Regions from separate parts of the Halomonas sp. HNIBRBA4712 genome, predicted to be linked through region 3. Evidence: predicted binding sites of a transcription regulator. Region 3 holds the regulator's gene; each other region holds the start of a gene.

The links. Region 3 encodes PhoB, which activates phosphate uptake and scavenging genes when phosphate is short. Its sites were predicted from a motif close to TGTCATANNNNTGTCANA; they were not measured.
Region 1: the regulator PhoB is predicted to act here: its motif matches at 1,518-1,535, upstream of ACGK9R_RS10595 (Na/Pi symporter).
Region 2: the regulator PhoB is predicted to act here: its motif matches at 2,133-2,150, upstream of ppk1 (polyphosphate kinase 1).

Annotation. Positions count from the first base shown of each region.
Region 1 covers NZ_JBIFXR010000004.1:239,042-243,166, reverse strand. The annotation lists gene ACGK9R_RS10610 (heavy metal translocating P-type ATPase) at 1-146, shown strand, start outside; gene ACGK9R_RS10605 (bile acid:sodium symporter family protein) at 162-1,112, shown strand; gene ACGK9R_RS10600 (helix-turn-helix domain-containing protein) at 1,118-1,417, opposite strand; gene ACGK9R_RS10595 (Na/Pi symporter) at 1,598-2,776, shown strand; gene ACGK9R_RS10590 (hypothetical protein) at 2,781-3,020, shown strand; gene ACGK9R_RS10585 (PA0069 family radical SAM protein) at 3,027-4,100, opposite strand.
Region 2 covers NZ_JBIFXR010000001.1:477,765-481,889, reverse strand. The annotation lists gene tatC (twin-arginine translocase subunit TatC) at 1-153, shown strand, start outside; gene elbB (isoprenoid biosynthesis glyoxalase ElbB) at 235-906, opposite strand; gene hemB (porphobilinogen synthase) at 1,072-2,085, shown strand; gene ppk1 (polyphosphate kinase 1) at 2,231-4,125, shown strand, end outside.
Region 3 covers NZ_JBIFXR010000007.1:164,418-168,542, forward strand. The annotation lists gene ACGK9R_RS14225 (chorismate--pyruvate lyase family protein) at 1-146, shown strand, start outside; gene ubiA (4-hydroxybenzoate octaprenyltransferase) at 179-1,069, shown strand; gene phoB (phosphate regulon transcriptional regulator PhoB) at 1,165-1,854, shown strand; gene phoR (phosphate regulon sensor histidine kinase PhoR) at 1,858-3,174, shown strand; gene ACGK9R_RS14245 (hypothetical protein) at 3,458-3,805, shown strand; gene cysZ (sulfate transporter CysZ) at 4,087-4,125, opposite strand, start outside.

The sequences.
Region 1 (4,125 bases), on a different contig from region 3:
TGGTGGTGATCATGGCGGTGCCGCCGCTGGCGGCGGTGCTGGCCATGGCGGCCAGTTCTCTCAGCGTCACGCTCAACGCCGCGCGCTTGGCCTGGGCCGAGCCGCTCGAAGGCGGTCCTGACGCAAATCCCACCCTTTCCCGGTAACCGCGAGTTTTTCTTATGCGCCGATGGCTCTCTTTCATCGAAGCTCATCTGCTCTGGTGGGTGGTCGGAGTAACGCTGCTGGGCCTTTGCTCACCTGCCCCTGGCCTGTGGCTTGCGCCCGCCATCGGGCCGCTGCTGGCGCTTTTGATGCTGCTCGTTAGCCTGACCTTCGACGCTCACGCGGTGAAAGAGGTACTCAAGCGGCCTACGCGCCCCTTGCTGGCGGCGGTGCTGGTGTTTGGGCCGATGTCGCTGCTCGGCTGGCTGACCGGGCGGGCGTTTTTTGGCGCTAGCCCGCTGGCCGCCGGCCAGACGCTGCTGGGAGCGCTGCCAACGGATGTCTCCTCGCCGCTTTTAGTGATGATGGCCCGCGGCAACGTGGCCATGGCGGCGGTCTTCAACGCGATCAACACCGCGCTTTCGCCGTTCATCGTGCCGTTTCTTTTCCTCTGGCTGACCGGTATCGAGCTTGCAACACCGCTGGGCGCCGTCGTCGGCCAGCTGGTGCTGATCGTGCTGCTGCCGACGCTTCTGGGCGTGGCGCTGCGCACCCGCTTTTCGCGCTTTTTCGCCCGCTTCGATGGCGACTACGCCGGGGCAGGCTCAGTGATCTACCTTTTGATTCTGCTCGGCGTGGTCGGCGCCAACGCGGCGACTCTACTCGGTTATGGCGCCTACGCGCTGGTGGTCGCCGCCGCGGCGCTATGCCTGAACCTGGCGGGCTACGCCGTGGGCATGAGCGCCCGGCTGATCACCCGCGACCGCGAGGAGCTGATTGCGTTCTTGTTCACCGCCAGCAAAAAGGAGTTCGGCATCGCCGCGGCGTTCGTGGCTGCATCAAAGCTTCCGGCGGAGATCGCCGTTCCCGCGGTATTCTTCGCCGTGATCCAGATGATCACCTCGCCGCTGGCGGTGCGCTTGTTAACCCGGCGCCAGCACCTTGATCCGCAGGGCCGCGACGCTTGATCGACTTAGCGATAGCCGAGCGCTTTCCCCAGCCGCTCGGCGTGGGCGGCCACCCAGTCGCGGTCGATCGCCCCCCACTGCTTGATCACGTAGCGCCCGCTGTTGTGGCGCTCGCCTTCGGTGGGCTCGAAAACGCACTCGATATCGAGCTCGGCAAGCGTGGCGATGGTGTCCTGGGCGGTGCGCCGGGGCATCCCCGTCGCCTCCATCAGCATGGGAACGCTGTGCGTGCCCTGATCGATCAGGTAGGCAACATACAGGCGGCGATAAAAGCTCGATCGGGTCTTGCTCAAGGCGTGGGTCATGAAAGCATCCATGGATGAATCGATCGCCTCAGCATACGTGGGCGGGCGCTTATTACAATCTTCGCCCATCAGAGCCCCTTACAAACAGTGTATGCGCCGCTGTCATCACGCTGTCACCTGTGTCGCCCAACCTGAAGTGGCAAGCCTTTAAAACGTTCAATACCGTTGGAGGGTATCGCCATGGTGGACACCACCAGTCGCGCAGCGCGGGATGGGTATGCGCACCCGGGGCAGCAGGCGAAGCAGGGCCGGCTGCATCAGTGGATGACGCTGGTACTGCTGGTTTACTTTCTGATCTGCGCGGTCTCCGTGGTCGGCGACGGCTTCAAGCTCGCCACCGGCGACCAGGCCGAGCGGCTGTTTGAATTCGCCACCAATCCCTTCGTTGGTCTGATGGTCGGGATCGTCGCCACCGCCCTGATTCAATCCTCCTCGACGGTGACCTCGGTGATCGTCGGCATGGTAGCCGGGGGGCTGCCGGTCGCGGTGGCGGTACCCATGGTCATGGGGGCCAACGTCGGAACCACGGTGACCAATACGCTGGTGAGCCTGGGCCACGTCAGAAACAAGGACGAGTTTCGCCGCGCCTTCGCCGCCGCTACGGTGCACGACTTCTTCAACCTGATCGCGGTGGTGATCCTGCTGCCCATCGAGATCCTGTTCAGCCCGCTCGAGCGCTTGGCGCTGGCCATCGCCGAGCTCTTCTACGGTGACGCCAACCTGTCGATGGATAACGTCAATATCATTGGCCAGGCCACCCAGCCGATCACCGGCGCGCTCGGGCAGCTCGTTGGCGGGTTGCCGGCGGTGCTGGGGGGTATGGCGCTGATCGTGATCGGTATCGCGATGATCTTCCTGTCGATTCGCTATATCGGCAAGCTGTTGAAAACGCTGATGGTCGGCCGCGCTCGCCAGATCATGCTCAGCGCTATCGGCCGTGGCCCGATCACCGGGGTCGCCTCTGGTGCGCTGGTCACGGTGCTGGTGCAATCCTCCTCGACCACGACCAGCCTGATGGTGCCCATGGCGGGCTCCGGCGCCTTTACCCTGCGCCAGATCTATCCGTTCACCATCGGCAGCAACCTGGGCACCACCATGACCGCGCTGCTCGCGGCCACGGCAATCAGTGGCCCCAACGCGCTGTTGGCGCTGGAAATCGCCGTGGTGCACCTGCTGTTCAACCTGTTTGCCGTCCTGATCATCGGCGGCCTGCCGTTTTTACGCCTGCTGCCGGTCAAGGGGGCGCAGTGGCTGGGGCGGGTCGCCGCCGAGCAGAAAGCGCTGGCCGCCGGGTGGGTGCTGGCCGTGTTTCTTGCGCTGCCGGCCTTGCTGATCACCCTCTCCGTCATTCTGGGGTAACGCCATGAGCATCGAACACAGCATCCATACCACCTCTACCGCGGAACTCAAGGCCATGCTGAACGACTCCATGGCGCTCATCGAGGAGATTCGCATCGAGCTCGACACGCGCGATGCGCAGTCCAGGGAGATCGAAAAACTCGATACGCTGATGGTCGAGGCGCGGCCCAGGTTGCAGGAGATTCGCGGCTTCTTCGCGCTGGTGCTCGAGGAGCTCAAGGCGCGGCGCGGCCCGCACCGTTAGCGTTGGCTAGTCGAACAGGTCGCCCTGAGCGCGGGGTGGCCTGAAGTCGCGGGTATTGAGGCCCTGCTCGGCGCGGGGCTGCATGCCCCATTGGCGGCTGGCGCGCTTGAAGCGCTGCTCGATCATGTCGACGAACACGCCTTCACCGCGAAAGCGCTTGCCGAACGCCGCCTCGTTGGTCTTGCCGCCCCGGCACTGGCGAATCAGGCTCATCACCTTGTCGGCGCGCTCGGGGTAGTGGGCCACCAGCCACTCTTCAAACAGCGGCGCGACCTCGCGGGGCAGGCGTAAAAGCATCCAGCTCGCAGTGCGCGCGCCGGCGTCGCGGGCCGTCTCGATCAGCCGCTCGATTTCGTGGTCGGTCAGCCCCGGTATCACCGGCGAGATCAACACCCCTACCGGCACCCCGGCGGCGCTGAGTTTGCGAATCACCTTCAGCCGCGCTTGGGGCGAGGCCGCACGTGGCTCCAGGGTGCGCTTCAGGTCACTATCCAGACTCGTCAGACTCACCAGCACCCGCACCAGCCGGTGCTCGGCCATCTGTTTCAAAAGATCCAGATCGCGCAGTACGAGGCTTCCCTTGGTCACCAGCGTGACCGGGTGGCGGCATTCGAGCAAAAACGCGAGCAGGCGTCGGGTAGTGCGGTATTTCGCCTCGATCGGCTGGTAGCAGTCGGTGTTGCCGGACAGGTTGATCGGTCGGCAGATGTAGCCGGGTTTCGCAAGCTCCTCGCGCAGGTGCTCGAGCATGCCGGTGCGGGCGATCAGCCGGGTTTCGAAATCGAGCCCCGGCGACATGTCCCAGTAGGCGTGCGAGGGCCGAGCGAAGCAGTAGATGCAGCCGTGCTCGCAGCCGCGGTAAGGGTTCAGTGAGCGATCAAAGGAGAGATCCGGCGAATCGTTGAAGCTAAGCGCACTCTTGCTCGGCTCTTCGCGTATCTCGGTGGCAAGCGAGGTAGGGGCTTCATCCTGCCACCAGCCGTCGGGCTCGCTGACACTCACGCTTTGCGCGAAGCGGTTGGGGGGATCGAAGGTGGCTCCGCGGCCCTTGAAAAAGGGTAGGGCGGAAGAGTCTGCCATGGGGCGCTCCCGTCGGTGGTAATAG
Region 2 (4,125 bases), on a different contig from region 3:
TTCGTGATCGGTATGCTGCTCACCCCGCCGGACATCATCTCGCAAAGCCTGCTGGCCATTCCGATGTACCTGCTCTACGAGGTCGGCCTGCTGTTCGGCCGGCTGGTGCGTCGGCGCCGGATTCGCGCCGAGGCCGAGGAGAGCGGCGAATAACGGCGACTTCTCCACGAACGAATACGCCTCTGCACGTCGAACGTGCAGAGGCGTTTTTGTTGGCAGGCGCGGGGGGGATCGCTACTTGCTGGTCTGATCGATCATCTCGCTGATCCGCTCGACCAGCTTGAAGATACCGGTGGCGGCTTCGCTGATGCGTTTGGCCTGCATATAGGCGGGTGTGGTGACTACCTTGTGCTCGAGATCGACGACGATATCGTCGACGTCGCAGCTCTTGTGCAGCCCGCCCATGGCGCTGATCGCACCGGCCACACCCGGGTCACGCCCGATGGTCACCGAAATGCCGTCGCTTAAGAGCTTCGGCACCAGCACCGGCGCGATGCACATCAAACCGATCGGCTTGGCATCCTCCTTGAAGGCGGCCAGCGGCGCCTTGAGGCTTTCGAGCACGCTCATGGCATCGCCCTGCTCGGCGAAGTCACAAAGGTTTTTGGCCACGCCAAAGCCGCCGGGCACGATCACCGCATCGAAGGCATCGGCGTCGAGCTCGGCGATGTCCTGAACCTCGCCGCGCATCAGCCGCGCCGCCTCCTTGAGCACATTGCGCGTCTCGCCCTCCTCAATCTCCTGGCTCAGGTGGTTGATGACGTGGTGCTGATCGATGTCCGGCGCGAAGGCGCGGTACTCGATGCCGAGCTGGTCAAGACGCAAGAGCGTGAGCGTGGCCTCGTAAATCTCCGTTCCATCATAAGCGCCGCAGCCGGCCAGAATCACTGCTACTTTTTTGCCCATGCCTGTCTCCCTTGATGATATCCATGCCGCGACGGCGAGCGGCCCGGTGGAATCGACACTCTAGTCACTCTCACGGGCCTTCACAAGGCGGCTTTCGCCGTAGAGCATGGCTGATATACTCAGGCCAAAGCGGCAGTTCTTGTCAGCACTTAGCGGAGATTTCCATTGAGCAGCTCAACCCCTCGCCAGTTTCCCGCCACCCGTATGCGCCGCATGCGCCGTGACGACTTTTCGCGCCGTTTGATGCAGGAGTCGACCCTGACGCCGTCGGATCTGATCCTGCCGGTGTTCGTGCTCGAAGGCGACAATCAGCGCGAGGCGGTGGACTCCATGCCCGGCGTCGAGCGCCTCTCCATCGATCTTCTCATCGAGCAGGCGCGCGAAGCATATGAACTCGGAATTCCGGCGCTGGCGCTATTCCCGGTGGTCGGCGCCGAGCATAAAAGCGAGTTCGCCGAGGAGGCCTACAGCGCGGGCGGGCTGATCCAGCGCAGCGTACGCGCGCTCAAGGCGGCGCTGCCGGAGCTCGGCATCATCACCGACGTCGCACTCGACCCCTACACCAGCCACGGCCAGGACGGCATTCTCGACGAGCACGGCTACGTGCAAAACGACCGCACCGTGGATACGCTGCTCAAGCAGGCGCTCTCCCACGCCGAAGCCGGCGCCGACGTGCTCGCGCCTTCCGACATGATGGATGGGCGTATCGGCGCCATCCGCCGGGTGCTGGAGCAGGACAACCTGCACAACGTGCGTATCATGGCCTACAGCGCCAAGTACGCTTCCGCCTACTACGGCCCGTTTCGCGATGCGGTGGGCTCGGCAGGCAACCTGGGTAAGGCGGACAAACGCACCTACCAGATGGACCCGGCCAACACCGATGAAGCGATTCACGAGGTGGCGCTCGACATTTCCGAGGGCGCCGATATGGTGATGGTCAAGCCCGGTATGCCGTATCTTGACGTAGTGCGCCGGGTCAAGAGCGAGCTTGGCGTGCCCACCTTCGCCTACCAGGTGAGCGGCGAGTACGCCATGCACCGCGCCGCCTTCGATAACGGCTGGCTCGACCCCGACGCGGTCATTCTGGAATCCCTGATGTGCTTCAAGCGCGCCGGCGCCGACGGCATTCTCACCTACTTCGCCCTCGAGGCGGCTCGCCGCCTGAACCGCGCGCGGTGAGCCGATCCGCTTGATAAAAATAGGAAAATCTTGACGTTTGATAAGCGTGACACGGAACCGTCACATTCAACCGGCAGAATCGGTAGCGACGCACTAACTTTCAAGTAGGCGCCTTGGGCGCGCGACCACTCTGCCGGGGGGACTCATGGAGATACAAACGTCGGACTCGACACCGCTTCAAGGCTTTGATGGGTCGAACAGCGAAAGCGAAGCACTGCCGCTTCGCATCAACCGCACCCCCACCGGCGTTCAGGCCAAGGAGTCTCTCGAGCAGACCGACCTGGACGACCCGGCGCTCTACTTCAACCGCGAGCTTTCGCACCTGCAGTTCAACATCCGGGTGCTCGAACAAGCGCTGGACGACGCCCACCCGCTGTTGAACCGGCTGATGTTTCTGCTGATCTTCTCCTCCAACATGGACGAGTTCTTCGAGATTCGCGTGGCCGGGCTCAAGCACCAGATCGCGCTCAACGATAATGCGCTTTCCGCCGATGGCCGACCGCCGGCGGAGGTACTGCGGGAAATCGCCGATATCGCCCACCGCCAGATTCGCCGCCAGTACCAGATTCTCAACGATACGCTCCTGCCGGCACTGGAAGCCCAGGGGCTGCGCTTTCGCCGGCGCGATCAGTGGAGCGACGGGCAGCGGGCCTGGGTGCGGGAATTTTTCGACCGCGAAATCATGCCGGTCATCAGCCCCATTGGGCTCGACCCATCGCACCCCTTCCCGCGGCTGGTCAACAAGAGCCTCAACTTCATCGTCGAGCTCGAGGGCAAGGATGCCTTCGGCCGTGCCGGCGGCATGGCGATTCTGCCGGCGCCGCGCTCGCTGCCGCGGCTGATCGTACTGCCGCGTGAGCTTTGCGCCGAAGGCTTCTCCGAGTACGTGTTTCTATCGTCGATGATTCATGCCCACGCCGAGGAGCTCTTTCCCGGCATGCGCGTGCTCGGCTGCTATCAGTTCCGTTTGACGCGCAACGCGGATTTGAGCGTCGACCCGGATGAGGTGTCGGATCTCGCCTCGGCGCTCAAGGGTGAACTCCTGGCCAGGCGCTACGGCAGCGGCGTGCGCCTGGAGGTGGCCGACAACTGCCCCGAGAGGCTGACCAATTTTCTGCTGCGCCAGTTCGATCTCGGCGAGCAGGATCTGTACCGCGTCGAAGGGCCGGTGAACCTGACCCGCATGATGTCGGTGCTCGACGGTGTCGACCGCCCGGAGCTTGCCTATCGCCCGTTCACCCCGAGCGTGCCCAGGGCGCTCAAGGAAGGAAGCCTGTTCAGCGCGATCGCAAAGCAGGACATTCTGCTTCACCACCCCTTCCAGGCGTTTTCACCGATCGAGGATCTGCTGCGCGAGGCGGCGCGCGACCCGTCGGTGCTGGCGATCAAACAGACGCTCTACCGCACCGGCGCGGACTCCTCGATCGTCAGCGCCCTGGTCGAGGCGGCAAGCCAGGGCAAGGAAGTGACCGTGGTGATCGAACTGCGCGCGCGCTTCGACGAGGCGGATAACATCCAGCTCGCCTCGCGCCTGCAGGAGGCCGGCGCCATCGTGATCTACGGCATCATGGCCTACAAGACCCACGCCAAGATGATTCATATCGTGCGCCGCGAAGCCAATGAGCTGCGCCACTATGCCCACCTGGGTACCGGCAACTACCACGCCAGAACCGCCAGGCTCTATACCGACTACAGCCTGTTGACCGCCAACCAGGCGCTGTGCGCCGATGTCCACCGGGTGTTCCAGCAGCTCTCGGGCATGGGTCAGACGCGCAAGATCGATACGCTCCTGCACGCGCCGTTCACCCTCCATGCGCGACTGGTCGAGATGATCGACCGGGAAGCCCAGTTCGCCGCCAAGGGCAAGCGTGGTCACATCATCATCAAGTGCAACTCGCTCACCGAGCCCAAACTGATCAGAGCACTCTACCGCGCATCGCAAGCGGGCGTGGAGTGCGATTTGATCATTCGCGGCATGTGCTGCCTGCGCCCGGGCGTGAAGGGTGTGTCGGAGAACATTCGCGTACGCTCGATCATCGG
Region 3 (4,125 bases):
CGGCCTTCGCCGAGCGCCAGGCACCGGCAGGCGTACAGGCCCTCTGGGCGCGGCGCTCGGTGTTCTATCACGGCGGGCTATCGCTTCTGGTGCAGGAGGCGTTTTTATCCACCATGGCGGATGATCTTGGCATGGCTTCGCGCTAGGCTAGAGGCGATTTTATCTTCGTGAGGTAGGCATGGACCGTTCTCTGCTGCGCCCGACCGGGTGGTCCCGGCTGGGCGACTTCATCACCCTGATGCGCCTGGACCGGCCCATCGGCACTTGGCTTTTGATGTGGCCGACGCTCTGGGCGCTGTGGCTGGCCGCCGAGGGCGTACCGGGGCGCAAGGTGCTGTTGATTTTCGTCGCCGGCGTTTACGCCATGCGCGCGGCCGGGTGTGTGGTCAACGACTACGCCGACCGCCACTTCGACGGCCACGTCAAACGCACCAAAAATCGGCCGTTGGCGACCGGGCGCATCGGCGAGGCCGAGGCCAAGGTGCTGTTCATCGCGCTGGTGGCGGTGTCGTTCATCCTCGTGCTGTTGACCAACTGGTTTACCGTGATGCTCTCGGTCGGCGGGCTGGCGCTGGCCGCTGCCTACCCCTTCATGAAGCGCTATACCCACTTCCCCCAGGTGGTGCTCGGCGCGGCGTTCTCCTGGGCGATCCCGATGGCCTTTGGCGCCACGCTTGGCTACGTGCCGCTCGAGGCCTGGGGGCTGTTTCTGGCCAACGTACTCTGGACCGTCGCCTACGACACCCAGTACGCCATGGTCGACCGCGACGACGACCTGAAGATCGGCATCAAGTCCACCGCGGTGCTGTTCGGTCAGGCCGACCGGCTCATCATCGGGCTCTTACAGCTGGCCACACTACTGTTGCTGGCCTGGGTGGGCTGGCGCACGGGCCTTGGCGGCTTTTTCTGGCTGGGGCTGGCGGCGATGGCGGCGACCTTCGTGCACCAGCAGCGTTTGATCGTGCAGCGCGAGCGCGACGCCTGTTTCCAGGCCTTTTTGAACAACCACTGGTCGGGGCTCGTACTCTTTGCCGGGCTTGGCTTGAGCCTCTGGCCGGTGGCGGGCTAATGTTACCGTTGTCATAAAACTGTCACCCGCTCATGGTGTGATTGTCACCGAGACGTCATCGACCCCTTTTTGCCTTTACACCGTGAGGCCCGCCCATGACCGCCAGGACCGTTCTGATCGTCGACGACGAGGCGCCCATCCGTGAAATGATCGCGGTGGCCCTGGAGATGGCCGACTATCGCGTGCTCGAAGCGGACAACGCTCAGGATGCCCACGCGCTGGTGGTGGATCACCAGCCGGATCTGCTGCTGCTCGACTGGATGATGCCCGGCACCAGCGGTATCGAGCTGGCCCGGCGCTTGAAGCGCGAGGAGGCCACCGCCGAGCTTCCGATCATCATGCTCACCGCCAAGGGCGAAGAGGACAACAAGATCCAGGGCCTCGAGGCGGGCGCCGACGACTACATCACCAAGCCGTTCTCTCCCCGCGAGCTGGTCGCGCGGCTCAAGGCGGTGCTCCGACGCACCACCCCGCGCGGCATGGAGGACCCGGTCGAGATCAACGGGCTGCTGCTCGACCCTGTGAGTCACCGGGTCAGCGCCCACGGCAAGGCGCTCGATATGGGGCCGACCGAGTACCGCCTTTTGCAGTTCTTCATGACCCACCAGGAGCGCGCCTATACCCGCAGCCAGCTGCTCGATCAAGTGTGGGGTGGCAATGTCTACGTCGAGGAGCGCACCGTGGACGTTCACATTCGTCGTTTGCGAAAGGCCCTTGGCGATGCCCATCAGAATCTGATTCAGACGGTGCGTGGCACGGGTTACCGCTTCTCCGCTCGGGCGTAAGCCGTGCATCTGTGGAGCCGGGAGTTATGGCGCGTCGCCTGGCTTGCCACGCTGGGCGTGATCGTTGGATGGCTGTTCGATGCGCCGGGCATCGGGCTGGCGGCGGGGCTGGCCGTTTGCCTTTACTACCACTTACGCCAGCTGCGCGCGCTCTACCGCTGGCTGACCCTCACCCCTAATCAGGAACCGCCCGCGGCGGCGGGGCTCTGGGGCGATCTGCTCGATCGCCTTTACCGCTACCAGAAAAGCCAACGGATCACCCAGAATCGGCTGCGGGCGACGCTTTCGCGCATTCAGGAGTCTTCTGAAGCGATGCGCGACAGCGTAGTCATGCTCGACCGTCACGGGGACCTGGAGTGGTGGAACAGCGCCGCGACCGACATGCTGGGATTACAGGCTGCCCACGATCGCGGCCAGCATATTACCAACCTGGTGCGTGATCCGGCCTTCGTGCGCTACTTCGCTTCGCTGAGCTACGGCGAGCCGCTGACGATCACGTCACCAATCGACGAGCGTCGCATTCTCGAGTGTCAGATCACCCTGTACGGCGATGACGAGCGCCTGCTGATGGCGCGCGACATTACGCGTTTGCACCGCCTGGAGCAGATGCGCCGGGACTTCGTCGCCAACGTTTCTCACGAGCTTCGAACACCGCTGACGGTGCTCTCGGGGTATCTGGAAACCTATAGCGATCTGGCCGAGACGCTGCCGCCACGACTCGGCCGCAGCATTACCCAAATGCAGGCGCAAACGCGGCGTATGCAGAATCTGGTCAACGACCTGCTGCTGCTTTCACGCCTTGAAACCGATCAGGGCGGCAAGGACCACATGCCATTGGCGCTGGCGCCGCTTCTGGAGAGCATCTGCCAGGACGCCCGGGCGCTTTCCGCTCAGCAGCACGAAGCCCCACAGCAGATCGAGCTCGAGATCGAAAGCGATGCCCGGCTTCTTGCCAGCGAGCAGGAGCTTCGCAGCGCGATCTCCAACCTGATGTTCAACGCCGTGCGCTACGCGCCGCCGGAGAGTCGGATCACCCTGCGGTTCGTTGACCTTGAAGAGGGTGGCGCCTGTATCGAGGTAGAGGATAACGGCGAGGGTATCGACCCGGTGCATATCCCCAGGCTCACCGAACGTTTCTACCGCGTCGACAAGGGCCGTAGCACCGCAACCGGTGGAACGGGCCTTGGTCTCGCCATCGTCAAGCACGTACTGCTGCGTCACGACGCCAAACTGCAGATCGATTCCCACCCAGGCCTGGGCGCCCGCTTTCGCTGCGTATTTCCCGTCTCAAAAATTGCCCCCGTACTCACGGCTCGTTAAAAGCTTTACAAGTGTGTCAAAGTGGCAGCGTTAACTTGTACAAAAATGCTCATGTGTCATTTTTAGCCACTATCCACGTGCTCTTGTGGCATCAGCAACATGCCTTGTACAACTTGTGTAATATTTTAAGTTTTTGATTTTATTTGTTATTTAATTAAATTGGCACGCATGGCATACGATCTGCAAAGATTTGAGTAAGAAAGAAAACGGTGAACGACACGGATTGCACGTCACTGTCTCTTACTTCAAGCGGTACCCACAGCAATTCAGGAGGTGGATTATGATGTCCAAGGAACTGCTCAAGAAAGCTGGAATTCTCGGTATCTCTTTCGGTCTGCTGGCAAGCCCGATGGCCTTTGCCCAAACCACGGATCATCCTTCCATTGATGAAAATCAGGACAGCATGGTCGAGCAGGACGGTACGCAGGATCACGGTGTCAATATGAACACCAACGAAGCTCCTGATTACACTGAGGAAGAGCTCACAACCGATCATCACACCCAAGGCCCGAACGATGAAACCATCGGCGAGCCGGACTCCATGGGTACAGCACCGGATTCAATCGGAGGAACTGACCCGGGCGCAGAACTGAGCCCTGAAGAAGTCGTAGAGCGCAACTCCGATTCGTAAGTAACATTTAGTTGCAAAATAGGTACAAAGGTTTACGCTTAGAGGATGAGCAAATAAGGGACAAGGATGTCTCATTGCAAGGATGCTCACCGGTTCAAGGATTGGACCAAGCGATGATCAAAGCGTTAGTCAGGGAAGATTCCACGGTTGGAAACCCGCACACGGATTGGAAGCTAGCGTTACGTATCAAAATCGCTGACACCATCAAGACCCCGCCTTTAGCGGGGTCTAATTTTTGCCGGGTACAAAACCGGTTTGGATTGTGCGCACGCCTTCCGGGCTCAATGAGCCTGGTGGTGAGAGAGCCGTTTCAAATCGCG